One region of the Paenibacillus sp. FSL R7-0128 genome, then DNA from elsewhere that is predicted to be linked to it. Evidence: predicted binding sites of a transcription regulator. Region 1 holds the regulator's gene; each other region holds the start of a gene.
The links. The regulator Rex, encoded in region 1, represses fermentation and respiration genes when NADH is low (regulators of the CRP and FNR family bind a similar motif). The targets are predictions, from matches to a motif close to TTGTGAAATATTTCACAA.
Positions count from the first base shown of each region.

Region 2: adhE (bifunctional acetaldehyde-CoA/alcohol dehydrogenase) is a predicted target of Rex. The motif match lies at 1,741-1,758, and genes of this name have one in related genera.
Region 3: qoxA (cytochrome aa3 quinol oxidase subunit II) is a predicted target of Rex. The motif match lies at 2,212-2,229, and genes of this name have one in related genera.
Region 4: NST26_RS12705 (DUF1641 domain-containing protein) is a predicted target of Rex. The motif match lies at 1,470-1,487, and genes of this name have one in related genera.

Region 1 is NZ_JBBOCD010000001.1:4,875,397-4,878,741, reverse strand. It holds gene dinG (ATP-dependent DNA helicase DinG) at 1-474, shown strand, start outside; gene NST26_RS20540 (redox-sensing transcriptional repressor Rex) at 624-1,274, shown strand; gene NST26_RS20535 (amidohydrolase) at 1,264-2,565, shown strand; gene NST26_RS20530 (cell wall elongation regulator TseB-like domain-containing protein) at 2,595-3,116, shown strand.
Region 2 is NZ_JBBOCD010000001.1:5,119,989-5,123,333, reverse strand. It holds gene NST26_RS21740 (ABC transporter substrate-binding protein) at 1-1,296, shown strand, start outside; gene adhE (bifunctional acetaldehyde-CoA/alcohol dehydrogenase) at 1,834-3,345, shown strand, end outside.
Region 3 is NZ_JBBOCD010000001.1:1,006,180-1,009,524, forward strand. It holds gene qoxB (cytochrome aa3 quinol oxidase subunit I) at 1-884, opposite strand, end outside; gene qoxA (cytochrome aa3 quinol oxidase subunit II) at 929-1,945, opposite strand; gene NST26_RS04150 (polysaccharide deacetylase family protein) at 2,445-3,345, shown strand, end outside.
Region 4 is NZ_JBBOCD010000001.1:3,130,294-3,133,638, forward strand. It holds gene NST26_RS12695 (hypothetical protein) at 1-552, shown strand, start outside; gene NST26_RS12700 (nitroreductase family protein) at 625-1,242, opposite strand; gene NST26_RS12705 (DUF1641 domain-containing protein) at 1,566-2,003, shown strand; gene NST26_RS12710 (NAD(P)/FAD-dependent oxidoreductase) at 2,035-3,213, shown strand.

The DNA.
Region 1 (3,345 bases):
TCACAGGATATCGCGGTACTCGGACAAGGTGTGGAAGGCGGCAGCCGGAGCAAGCTGATCCGCCGCTTCCAGGACAGCCCGGCTTCGGTCTTGCTGGGTACCAGCAGCTTCTGGGAAGGGGTGGATATCCCTGGAGAAGCATTGACCTGCCTGGCGATTGTCAGACTGCCGTTCCAGCCGCCGAATCACCCGCTGGCAGAAGCGAAGTCAGAGCTGCTTCAGGCACAGAAGAAGAATCCGTTCATGAAGCTGTCCGTGCCGCAGGCTGTCATCCGCTTCAAGCAGGGCTTCGGGCGGCTGGTCCGCACGGCGCAGGACCGGGGCATCGTAATTGTGTACGATACCAGAGTGATTGAATCGCATTACGGAAAGTACTTTCTGTACTCGCTCCCCGGTCCCAAGATGGAGCATATGCTCACCGAGCAGATGGTCCCGAGAATTGCCGAATGGCTGGATGACGGCGGGGTTTCCTAATTCATCTGCTATTGCTATTATTAATAAGTCATGATTATCCTGAAGATCCGTTCCCGCCTGTCCTGCCACTCCGGCAGGCGGCGGGGCACGGTTGCTATAATTGTACGGAATGAAGTGTAGGCTAACAAAACTTTTAAGGAGGAGAATACATGAAATCGGATAAAATATCGGAGGCCGTCGTGCGCAGGCTCCCAGTGTACCTGCGTTTCCTGAACGATCTCCAAAAACGTGAAATCTCCACAGTCTCTTCTCAGGAGCTGGGCCAGAAGCTTGACCTAAATCCCGCCCAGATCCGTAAGGATTTGGCTTATTTCGGTGATTTTGGCAGAAAAGGCATCGGCTATGATGTATCTTATCTGATTGAGAAGATCCGCCATATCCTGAAGCTTGACCAGCAAATTAATGTTGCACTGGTTGGAGCCGGTAACCTCGGTCATGCTTTGTCTAACTACAACGCTTACTTGAAGGATACGATGAAGATTACTGCCATCTTCGATGCCTACCCGCCGAAGGTGGGCCAGCAGATCAACTCGCTGGTTGTGCAGCCGATGGAGGAGCTAAGCAGTACCATCCGCTCGCAGGGCATCCGGATCGGGATTATTACCGTGCCTGACAGCGAAGCCCAGAACGTAGCCGATATTCTTGTGGATTCCGGTATCGAAGCGATTCTGAACTTCGCACCGGTTATTCTCAAGACGCCTGCCAATATCCGGATTCATGCCGCAGATTTCACCACAGATCTGCAGAGCTTGGCCTATTATTTGCATGATGGAAAGGATGAGGCTGAAGATGAGCAGTAAGATCACGATAATCAAGAATGGGCACTTCCTGGTTCCGGGCAGTGACAAGCCGGTACTGAGCGGGTACATGTCCCTGGAGAATGATCTGATTACTTACATAGGTGAAGCTGAGCCGGTAGTGGAGGATGGTGCACAGGTCATAGACGGCAGCCGTCTGCTGTTCATGCCGGGTCTGGTCAATACCCATGGGCATACGGCCATGTCACTGCTGCGCGGATACGGCGACGATATGGTGCTTCAGACTTGGCTGCAGGAGAAGATGTGGCCGATGGAAGAGAAATTCACTGGTGATGATGTATATTGGGGAACCTCGTTGTCTGTACTGGAAATGCTGAAGGGCGGCACAACCACCTTCCTCGATATGTATGATCATATGGACCGGGTAGCGGAAGTAACGGAGCAGTCCGGTATTCGTGCTGTGCTGATGCGCGGCGTAATTGGGCTGTGCCCGGAAGAGGTACAGCAAGCGAAGCTTGCTGAGGCGATTGCTTTTGCCCGTAACTGGCACGGCAAGGCTGACGGCAGAATTACGACCATGCTCTCACCGCACGCCCCGTACACCTGTCCTCCAGAGTTTTTCATGAAGTTTGTGCAGGCTGCCCATGATCTAGACCTGCCAATACACACCCATATGTCCGAGACGCGCCATGAAGTGGAACAGAACGTGGCCGACTACGGCCTGCGTCCGGTCGCGCATCTGGAGAAGCTCGGGATGTTCACCCGTCCTTCGCTCATTGCCCACGGGGTTCATCTGAACGATGAAGAGATCGGGATCCTGGCCCGCCATAACGTTGGCGTGTCGCATAACCCCGGTAGTAACCTGAAGCTGGCCAGCGGGGTAGCCCGTGTTCCTGAGCTGCTGAGAGCCGGGGTTAAGGTCTCTCTGGGGACAGACGGTGCGGCGAGCAACAACAATCTGGATATGTTCGAAGAGATGCGGCTGGCGGCTCTGATCCACAAGGGCGTAAGCGGTGATCCTACAGCGGTACCGGCTCCTGAGGCGCTTCTGATGGCTACGGAGTATGGGGCGCAGTCTATTTTCCTAAGCGGGGTGGGCCGGCTTGCAGCAGGAATGAAGGCCGACTTCATCGCACTTGATATTGACCAGCCTCATCTGCTGCCGCATACCGATCTGCTCTCCCATGCCGTATATTCGGCAAGTGCCAAGGATGTAGAGCATGTATGGGTGAACGGCCAGCAGGTTGTGAAGCATGGACAATGCCTGACACTTGATGAAGAAGCCATCCGCCGCAAAGCACAGGAGACGTTCGAGAGCCTGCTTAAACGGTAATTCAAGGGAACGGGAAAGGAAGCAGCGTGGTGAAGAAGAAGAGGAGAAAATGGATCTGGCTGGGGATTACCGTGGTGCTGCTCCTTCTGTTCGGACTAAGCCAGTTCTATGCCTACATTATGAAGGACCAGTGGAACGAGCGGAGTGAGGCCAAGGAGCTGGCCCGGGCGCGTGCCGGACTAACAGAGGTAACCAAGGCCCAGAAATCTGTCTGGAATGAGAATGAGATCTACTGGGTGCTGACCGGTAAAAATGAAGCAGGGACCGAGCTGATGGTGTGGGTCCGTTTCACCTTGGAGGGCAAGCCTGCCGGAGGCGACAACGACCTGTATGCTGAGGAACTGAGCAATGGCACCTCAGAAGAGAAAATGCGCGGAATCATAGCCGCCCAGCTGCCGGACATTACGATCGAACGGCTGCTGCCCGGTGTATACAACGGGGAATATGCCTGGCAGCTATTTTACAAAAAAGACGGGCGATTCTATTATAATTTTTACCGCTTCAAGGATGGCAGCGCCATCGGTGAGGGGTACAGTCTGCCGAACCGCTAGCGTCACTTTAAGCGGCCGGGCGTTCAGGCTTGAACTATATTTAGAAGCGGGAGATACAGTGATACTGTACTCCCGCTTTTTTGGCGTGTTATATACGAGTAGAGAACAGGCTAGAGCTGTTCATGGACTTGAGGGACACCAGGATCTGTGGCTTACTTAATAAAGGGGAGGCATTGATCGGAGCTGCTCCCTACTGCTCTGTTGTCAATATGTACATATACCAGTATAT
Region 2 (3,345 bases), 240 kb from region 1:
GACGATATCACCCAGAGAAAGGTAACAATCAAAATCCACTATCCTACGCCGGACCTGACCGAGGTGAGAGCGCAGGAGGATGACAAAATCAAGCGGTTCCAGGAAGTCTATCCGAACGTGGAGATCGTCAAGGACGACTGGCAGTATAATGTAAGCGAGATCGGAGTGAAGATGGCAGCGAATGAAGCGCCGACCTTCTTCAACACGTATGCCACCGAAGCCAAATTCCTGATTGAGAAGGGCTGGGTAGCTGACATCACCGATCTGTGGAACAATTATGAGTTCAAGGATCAGATCAATCCTGTGCTGCAGAACCAGTTCATCATTGACGGCAAGGTGTATGGAGTTACCCAGAAGGGTTACGTCACTACAACAATGATCAACAAGAAGATGCTGGATGACAAAGGTGTAGCCGTACCTCCAATGGATTGGACCTGGGACGACATGCTGAACACAGCCAAAGGAGTGGCCGATCCCAAGAAAGGTATCTCCGGCATTGCCCCGATGGGCAAAGGCAACGAAGCCGGCTGGAACTGGACCAACTTCCTGTTCGAAGCAGGCGGGGAGATTCAGAAGATTGAGGGCGGCAAGGTGGTGGCCACCTTCAATTCCGAAGCTGGTGTTAAAGCGCTGGACTTCTATAAAAAGCTGAGATGGGAAGCCAAAGCGGTTCCCCAGGATTGGGCGCTCGGCTGGGGCGATGCTGTAGGTGCCTTCCAGCAGGGCCGTACCGCGATGGTAATGGCCGGATCTGACGGAGTCATTGAACAGGCGCTTAACCAGGGCGGGTTCAAGCCTGAGGATGTGCTGACCTATCCAATGCCTGCGGCTGAGAAGGGCGGCAAGCATACCGGTGTTCTCGGCGGCGACTATCTGGTCATCAACCCTAATGCCAGCAAGGATGAGCAGGAGATGGCCTTCCGTTATATTACCTTCGACTATTTCTCGGATAAAGGTCTGGAAGCGCTCGATGCCATTCTGCAGCAGCGCAAGGCGGACGGCAAATACTTCATTCCGCCGCTTCTTGATTACTATGCTGCCGATTCCGACTTCGGCAAGAAGACCAAAGCAGTGTATGACAAATACTCTGATATTGTCTATCAATACAATACAGATATTATGGCTCTGCTCGACGGCAAACCTGAGGCGCAGTACAATACCCAGGACTACTATGCAACCATGTCCAATGTCATTCAGGAGCTGTTCGCCAAGGAAGGCACGGACTCCAAGGCCCAGCTTGATGCAGCAGCCGCAACCGTACAGAAGAAATTTTTCGATACCATTAAGGTGGAGTAGCCTGGGATGTCTCTTTCTAGACTTAGGGGAAGAGATGAATAAGGGGGGGACAGCAGAGATGCTGTCTCTTTTTTTATAAAAATATAAGAATTTATAGGTTGCACACGATAACTTATCCTTCTATTTCTCGCTGAAACGGTACCGTCCTTTAAAAGGACGGCAAAGCCGTTTCCACTTGGCAGAAATTTATATTTATATTCATCGTCAGAGTGAGTCTGTAGAAGAGCGACGGATGAACCGAAGTGATAGCTTGGCATTCATGAGCAAAATTCCCGAAGCCCAACCGGCATTGCAAGGCAAGATGGGCTATCAACGCTGCAGACTATCGTATTGCGTTCGCAGAATAGACAAATTTCAATTAAATATTACATATAATATGGTAAAAACACTAGTATATGATCGAATGAAAGCGCTTTGAAAACAACTCAAAAAAAACTTTATACTTTGTGAAAGATTTCACTATACAAGGTGAAAAGGATGTGCTAAGATAAATGTATAGAAAGAAACAACCTAAAAATTGACAGGAGGACGAGGGAGATGGCAGTTAAAAACGAAGTCGCCGCCCAAGTGAAACAAACCACCGCTGAAGAGTATATTCAGGTTTTGGTGGATAAAGCAAAGAAAGCCCACGAAGCGTTCATGGGCCTGGATCAAGAGCAGACAAACACAATCGTTCATGCAATGGCGCTGGCCGGACTCGACAAGCATATGTACCTGGCAAAACTGGCTGTTGAAGAAACAGGACGCGGAGTATACGAAGACAAAATTACAAAGAACATCTTCTCCACTGAATATATCTGGCACGGTATTAAGTACGACAAGACTGTAGGCGTTATTGAGGATAACGCTTATGACAGCTTCCAGAAGATTGCTGAACCAGTCGGAATCATTATGGGTATCACACCGGTAACCAATCCAACATCCACCACGATGTTTAAAGCTTTGATTTCCGCTAAGACACGTAACCCTATTATATTCGGTTTCCACCCGTCAGCGCAAGAGTGCAGTGCGGCAGCAGCCAAAATTCTGCATGATGCAGGCGTAGCAGCAGGCGCACCTGAGAACTTCATCCAATGGATTGAGCTTCCTACGATGGACAAAACAAACGCACTGATGAACAATCCGGACGTTGCACTGATTCTGGCAACCGGCGGATCGGCAATGGTCAAGGCAGCTTACAGCTGCGGCAAACCGGCACTCGGCGTAGGTCCTGGTAACGTGCCTGCCTTCATTGAGAAGAGTGCTGATATTGATCAGGCTGTAACAGACCTTATCCTGTCGAAGACTTTTGATAATGGTATGATCTGTGCTTCCGAGCAGGCAGTTATCATTGAAGAAGCTATCTTCGATCAAGTGAAAAAGAAAATGATTGCAAACGGCTGTTACTTTGTGAACAAAGAAGAAGCAGCTAAGCTGACCAGCGGCGCAATGAACGTAGAGAAATGTGCAGTTAACCCGGCTATCGTTGGCCAATCCGCTGTGAAGATCGCTGAAATGTGCGGTATTCAGGTTCCTGCCGGAACGAAGATCCTGGTAGCTGAGCTTGAAGGTGTAGGTACTAAATATCCATTGTCCGCTGAGAAGCTGAGCCCGGTTCTGGCTTGCTACAAAGTGAAGAATGCTGACCAGGGTATCGAGCGCGCAGCTCAAATCGTTGAATTTGGCGGCATGGGCCACAGCTCGGCTATCCATTCCAACAACGAAGAAGTAATCATGAAGTTCTCCAACCGTCTGCAGACCGGACGTATTCTCGTCAACTCGCCATCCACACACGGCGCAATCGGCGACATTTACAACACTAATATCCCTTCATTGACACTGGGCTGCGGATCTTACGGACGCAACTCGGTATCGCAGAACGTCACTGCAATCAATCTGATCAACGTGAAAAGGGTGAATCGTCGTACCGTGAATATGCAATGGTTTAAAGTACCTGACAAGATTTACTTCGAAAAGGGAGCCACTCAGTACCTGGCCAAAATGCCTGATATCACACGCGTTGCTATCATCACTGACCCTGTAATGGTTAAACTGGGATATGTTGAAAGA
Region 3 (3,345 bases), 3.9 Mb from region 1:
ATCTCACTATAAATACCGAAGGCCGGAAGAATAACGATATAGACCTCCGGATGTCCCCAGACCCAGAACAGGTTGGCCCAGAGCATATCCATCCCGCCGTTGGCCATCGTGAAGAACTGGGAGCCGAAGAGGCGGTCGAACATCATCATCGCCAGCGCTACGGTAAGAACCGGGAAGGCGAAGACAATGATAACGTTGGTGATAAGTACGGACCAGGTGAACATCGGCATCTTCATCAGCGTCATGCCTGGTGCGCGCATTTTGAGAATCGTTACGATAAAGTTAACCCCGGTGATCAGCGTACCGATACCGGATATTTGCAGGGCCAGAGAGTAATAGTTGTTCCCTACGGTCGGGCTGAATTCAAGACTCGCCAGCGGGAAGTAGGCTGACCAGCCCGCATCCGGCGAGCCGCCGATGACGAAGGAAATGTTCAGCAGCATGGCGCCCATGAAGAAGAGCCAGAAGCTGACCGCGTTCAGCCGCGGGAAGGCAACGTCCCGTGCGCCGATCTGCAGCGGAATGATTACGTTCATCAGACCGATGATAAAAGGCATGGCCATGAAGAGAATCATGATCAGACCATGGGTGGTGAAGACCTCATTGTAATGCTGCGCATCGAGGAATTTCATTTCCGGCGCAGCCGTCTGCAGACGCATCATCATCGCATCTACACCGCCGCGGAACAGCATCAGCAGCGCCGCGAGGATGTACATGATCCCGATTTTTTTGTGGTCAACCGTGGTCAGCCATTCGCGCCACAGATAGCCCCATTTCTTGAAATAGGTAAGCCCTACGAGAATCCCGATGGTTGCCAGTGCAATACTGATCATGGCCCCGTATATCAAGGGTTCGCCGTGAACCTTAAATTTGTCCAAATCCATTAGGGTAGCTCCTTTCAGTGTGTTGCATTAAGCTCTTCAGAGAGCTAGTGTCCTTCATGTGTGCTTTCATCGACAGGGGAGCTTGGCAGCGGCTGATCGACTTCCGGATCAGGCTTGCTGTCGAATTCCGTTCCGCTGGACGGCTCGGGAGACGGATGAATTTCCTTGTTATCCTGATGCTCCGGATTGCCGTTGTCCATATCCATTTCCTTGCCGCCGCCGCTCATATGATCTCCGTGATTTCCCGGAGGAGGGCTGAACTCCAGATGGGTGGAGGAATACGTTTTGCGTCCGAGGTAATCCGTGGCCAGCAGGCCTTTGAATTCTTCCTCCGTCAGCTTAGGTGCAGTTTCCTTCACTTCCTTCACCCAGTCCTCGTAACCTTTGTTACTCAGAACAAGTGCTTCGAATTCCATGTGGGCGAAGCCTTTACCGCTGAAGTTAGCATTCTTTCCGATATAAGAGCCTTCCGTATCAGCGGAGAGATGAAGCGTTGTCAGCATGTCGCTCATGGCGTACTTTTGACCGGCAAGCTGTGGAATCCAAAGACTGGTAATGGTGCCGAATGAGTACATTCTGAATTCTACCGCACGATGCACCGGCATATTCACGTAGTTCACCGTCTCGATCCCTTCCTCAGGGTAGCTGAAATGCCATTTCCAGTTGGAGGAGGAAGCATAGATGACCAGCGGAGTCTGATCTTTATAATCCGCAGCCACATTCTCCACTTCGTTTGTCGTCTTGACGGTTACAACAGACAGGAAGGCTACGATAATGATCGGGATAATAATCCAGATCGCCTCAAGGACTACATTGCCTTCCTCGTGCTTTGGAATGTAACCCTCATTACTCTTCTTCGCACGGTATTTCACCAATACAAAGATGTATAGGATGTAGACAACTGCCAGAACACCAAGCATTACAATAATTGAGAGGATAATGGTGTCAGATAACGTTCTGGCAGACGGCCCCTTCGGGTTCAGAACAGCGATCGAGCTGCATCCCGGCAGGAGAAGGATCAGGCTTAGAAACAGAGCGTATAACGGTCCCTTTTTTTTCATATAGAACTCCTTCCTTCAATACTACTTTTCATTCGCCGTTCATTAACGGAAGTACATTGATCTGTATCTATAGTAAGAACTACTTACCCATAATGCAAAATACATATTTTGTATAAATATATAAAATAGACCTTAAAAATGGCGAACAAGTTAAATATGTGTGATCAAATTGTTACAACTCCCTAAGGGTATGATAAAGATCACTGTAGTGGCGCACTTTAGCTAATTTTAAGGTTGTTCAATTTTTGTTCAAAATTCCGATATTGTTATTAAATTTGTCACAATTATTCTGTGCCAAAAACCGCTGATTTAACCGTGTAACGCCTGCTGTGACAGCATTCGACGAGAATTGCGTGCTTTCTGAAAATAATGGCGAACCCTCATTTATCATTGCATAAGAGTAACAATTTCTTAGCTTGCGGTTACAATCTCTCAAATTACGTTGAAAGTATATATGATAAAGTGATAGACAAATATACATAGATTGGAGACTGCTGCTGTGCGCATCAAGAAAATTCTGCTCTTATTCATGTCTTTATTCCTAATTATGGGGCTTGTGCAGGTCCCGGCTAACGCTAAAGGTAATAGCACTATTCTTAAACTCGGAGTCAACGATAAATTAAGCAAGGTTGAAGCTGTATCCGTAAAAGGCACCTATTATGTACCGCTGCGCGCGCTTGCGGATGAGCTGAAATGGACCCTTACCGGCCTGACGGACGGGATTCACGTAGCCGGCGGGACAGGTTCGCTTACCCTGCTGAGCAAGGACGGAGGTGCGGTACTGAAGGATGGGACTGCCGTGCCTATGAGCACTTTCGTACAGGACGGCAAACTCATGGCTCCGCTGAAGCTCAGCGGTTACCTCGGGTATAGCATTTCCTATGCGGGAGATAAATATTTACTTCGTGTGAAGGACGGCTCGGCGCAGCTTACCGATGCAGCCTTCACCGATAAATATGCTGCCGAGCTGAAGCCGGAGGCTCCGGTAGCTCCAACGAATCCAGCGACTCCGGTTACACCAACTGAGCCGGGCAAGCCGGGCCGGACCGTATACCTGACCTTCGACGATGGCCCGTCAGCCACGACTGGCGACCTGCTGGACATCCTCCGTAAATATGACGTACAGGCAACCTTCTTCATGCTGGGGAACAACATGAATCAGCATCCCGCCCAGGTGAAGCGGACTGCGAAAGAAGGCCATGGCTTAGCGCTGCATGGCGTGACCCACCGCCAGGAGAAGTTCTATGCTTCACCGGCAGCGGCGCTTGCCGAGATGTCGGGGGCCAATGCGACACTGAAGAAGCTGACGGGAGCCAGCACCACCTTGATCCGTACGCCATACGGAAGCAAGCCGTATTTCACCAAGTCCTTCAGGGATAAAGTCCTGACGCAGGGATATC
Region 4 (3,345 bases), 1.7 Mb from region 1:
ATATGTGCAGGCTATCCCGGTACGGGAGATCTGGAGAAGCATAGCAGAGAAGAGATCATCAGCAAGCTGGCTGCCGCCGGCTATCACGGGCAGGAGCTGGAGGGTGCAACCCATACTCTGGATACCTTCGTCAATGCGATGCAGGATGGGGATTATGTGCTGATCGCCGATGAAGAATGGGTGTATCTCGGGGACCTTGGCGATTACTTCTATGATACCCGGCACAGCGGCGCAGAGGATAGTACAGCCCACCGGCGCGGTGTCACCTGGCTGAAGAGTCTGCCACTCGCTGCGGTTAATCCGGCTGTAGCAGGGCTGCTTGCCTCTGACAGCAGAATAACTGCCTATTCAGGAGTGCTGCCCGCAGCCCGAATGGATCTTTGGCTAGAGAATCAGGCCGGGGATAGCGGAAGTGCCGCCGGGGCCTGTCCGGTTCAGGTGGATGAAGCTACAGTAGCGCAGGCGCTGGCTGTCCTGAAGGCAGCCTTGAACAGCACGGATGTAGAGCGGCAGGAGCGTGCGGCTGTGGCGATTTTGCAGTATGCGCGGTGAGTATGGATTGAGAATACGGCAGGATGATATAGACAAGGGTCTTTCGGCATAGTAGCCGGAAGACCCTTTTTATTAGATGAATTCAACAAACTCATTGACCGGCTTGCGATAACCACGCGGTCTGATCTTGTGCTGGTTATCCTTGCCGATCGTAATCAGCATCACCGGAACCATATGGTCGCCGAGACGGAGGGTAGCCTTCACAGCCTCCGGATCAAAGCCGATCATCGGGCAGGTATCCCAGCCCTTATCCTTGGCAATCAGCATGAACTGCATCGCCGACAGAGAAGCATTGCGGATCGCTTCATCCCGCTGGAACGCATCATTCCCGGTATAAGCATCGTTGATAGATTGAATGGTTTGCTCGTATGCATCCTCGCTCATCGCTCCCAGCAGCTTAAGCCCGCTATAGATTTCTGGAGCCTGCAGGTAGGCATTTTTGTCACCCAGCACCACAATAACAGCAGAAGCGGTGTGAATCTTGTATTGGCCATACGCGTCCTTGCGGATGGCTTCCTTTACGTTGTCATCGCTGATCACCTTATAATGGGTGTGTTGAAGATTATAAGCCGAGGGAGCCAGACGTGCCAGGGAGAACATCTCTTCGAGCTCACTCTGCGGAATGGTAACACCTTCCACGAAATTATTAGCCGATCTGCGGGACTGCACCAATTCGGAAAAAGTACTCATAAGTCATTACCTCCATCTAATATGTATGCTGCTTAGTAATAATCAATTGCTGATATTAATTAATAAACTTACATTTAGTTACTTGCTTAAGATATCACGACTCTTTGTATACGTCAATGAGGAAAAACATAATAATTTGTAAATTTAACCTGATTAAACGACTGGGTTCGATAAAACCGATGATGAAGTGATAATAATCACAAAAATAGGTTGCAAAGGTAAAAAGATTGTGACAATAATAACAAAGAGAGTGTTATAATAGTCACATAGTTTCACCTGGATGTCATTGTGCAAGAATACGATTTGTAAAAGGAGACTTCGATATGTCAGAAACCGTTACCCAAACCCTGCCTGAACAAGAAATACCAGAAGCAGCTCTTCCTAGAGAGGATGTGCTGAAAGAGCTTTTGAAGCCGGAGGTGCAGCAATCTCTGATTCTTTTGGTAGAGCAGCTGCCGCAGATCACACAAATGGTCAGTGTATTGTCCAAATCACTAGATTTTGTGCAGTCGGTTGCCACGGATGAAGTACTTAAGAATGATACAGTCGGTGCGATTAAGGAAATGGCGGGTCCTGTGGTGGGCACTGCCAAGAATCTGGCGGCTACTGTTATTGAAGCGAAAGACCGCGCGGAAGCAAGCAGCGAAACAGTCAGCCTGTTCGGCATGATGAAGATGATCAAGGACCCGCAGGTACAGAAGGCTCTCCGGTTCATGAATGCCTATCTGCAGGTCAGCGGTGAACGTCAATCGGGCAAATAAGCCCGTAATACTTAATGATGGAGGAATTATCATGTCAAAACATATAGTGATCCTAGGTGCAGGCTACGGCGGCCTGCTTAGTGCCTTAACCATTCGTAAATATATGAGCAAAGCGGAAGCCAAAATAACAGTAGTCAATCAGTATCCTACACATCAGATTATTACGGAATTGCACCGGCTTGCAGCGGGCAGTGCGTCTGAACAGGCGGTTGCCATGCCGCTGGCGAAGCTGTTCGCCGGTAAAGATATTGATCTGAAAATCGCCAAGGTCAATTCGTTCTCCCCGGATAACAAGCAGGTTATTCTCTCGGACGGCGTCATGCTGACCTATGATGCTCTCGTTGTCGGTCTGGGCAGCACCACCGCATACTTTGGTATTCCGGGACTTGAAGAATACAGCATGGTGCTGAAATCAGCAGCAGATGCGCTGCGGATCCGCCGTCATATTGAAGACCGGATTCGTGACTACTCCAAAACCCGCAACGCAGCAGATGCAACGATTCTGATCGGCGGCGGCGGACTGACTGGCGTAGAGCTGGTAGGCGAAATTGCCGATATTCTGCCTAAGCTGACGAAGCAATATGGAGTGAATCCTGCTGAGATCAAGCTTCTGCTTGTTGAAGCGGGTCCGAAGATTCTCCCTGTCCTGCCGGATCATCTGATTGAGCGCGCTACAGCCAGCCTGGAGAAGCGCGGGGTGCAATTCCTGACGGGTCTTCCGGTTACGAAGGTGGCCGATAATAAGATTGATCTCAAGGATGGGCAGCAGATTGTGGCGAACACCTTCGTCTGGACCGGCGGGGTACAGGGCAATCCGCTGGTTGGCGAATCCGGTCTTGAAGTCAACCGCGGCCGGGCCACGGTGAATGAGTTCCTGCAGTCCACTTCACACCCTAATGTATTTGTAGCCGGAGACAGCGCTGTTGTCTTTGCACCGGATGGCCGTCCTTATCCGCCAACGGCACAGATCGCCTGGCAGATGGGTGAGCTGATTGGCTACAATCTGTTCGCTTATCTTAATGATAAACCGCAGGAAGCCTTCAGCCCGGTCAATTCCGGCACACTCGCCAGCCTCGGACGCAAAGACGGGGTAGCCATTGTCGGCGGTAACTCCACTCCGCTGAAGGGGCTACCGGCAACGCTGATGAAGGAAGCCAGCAATATCCGTTACTTGACTCATATCCACGGCTTGTTCAGCCTGGCCTATTAATCATCTATCCTTAGATCCCCCTGGGGCTGTCATATGGCAGTCTGAGGGGGTTTTCTGTTTAAATAGAAGGAATAATTTTCAATGAAAACGTGTCCGCAGGAAAGCCGATTTGCTATAATGATCATGTTTACA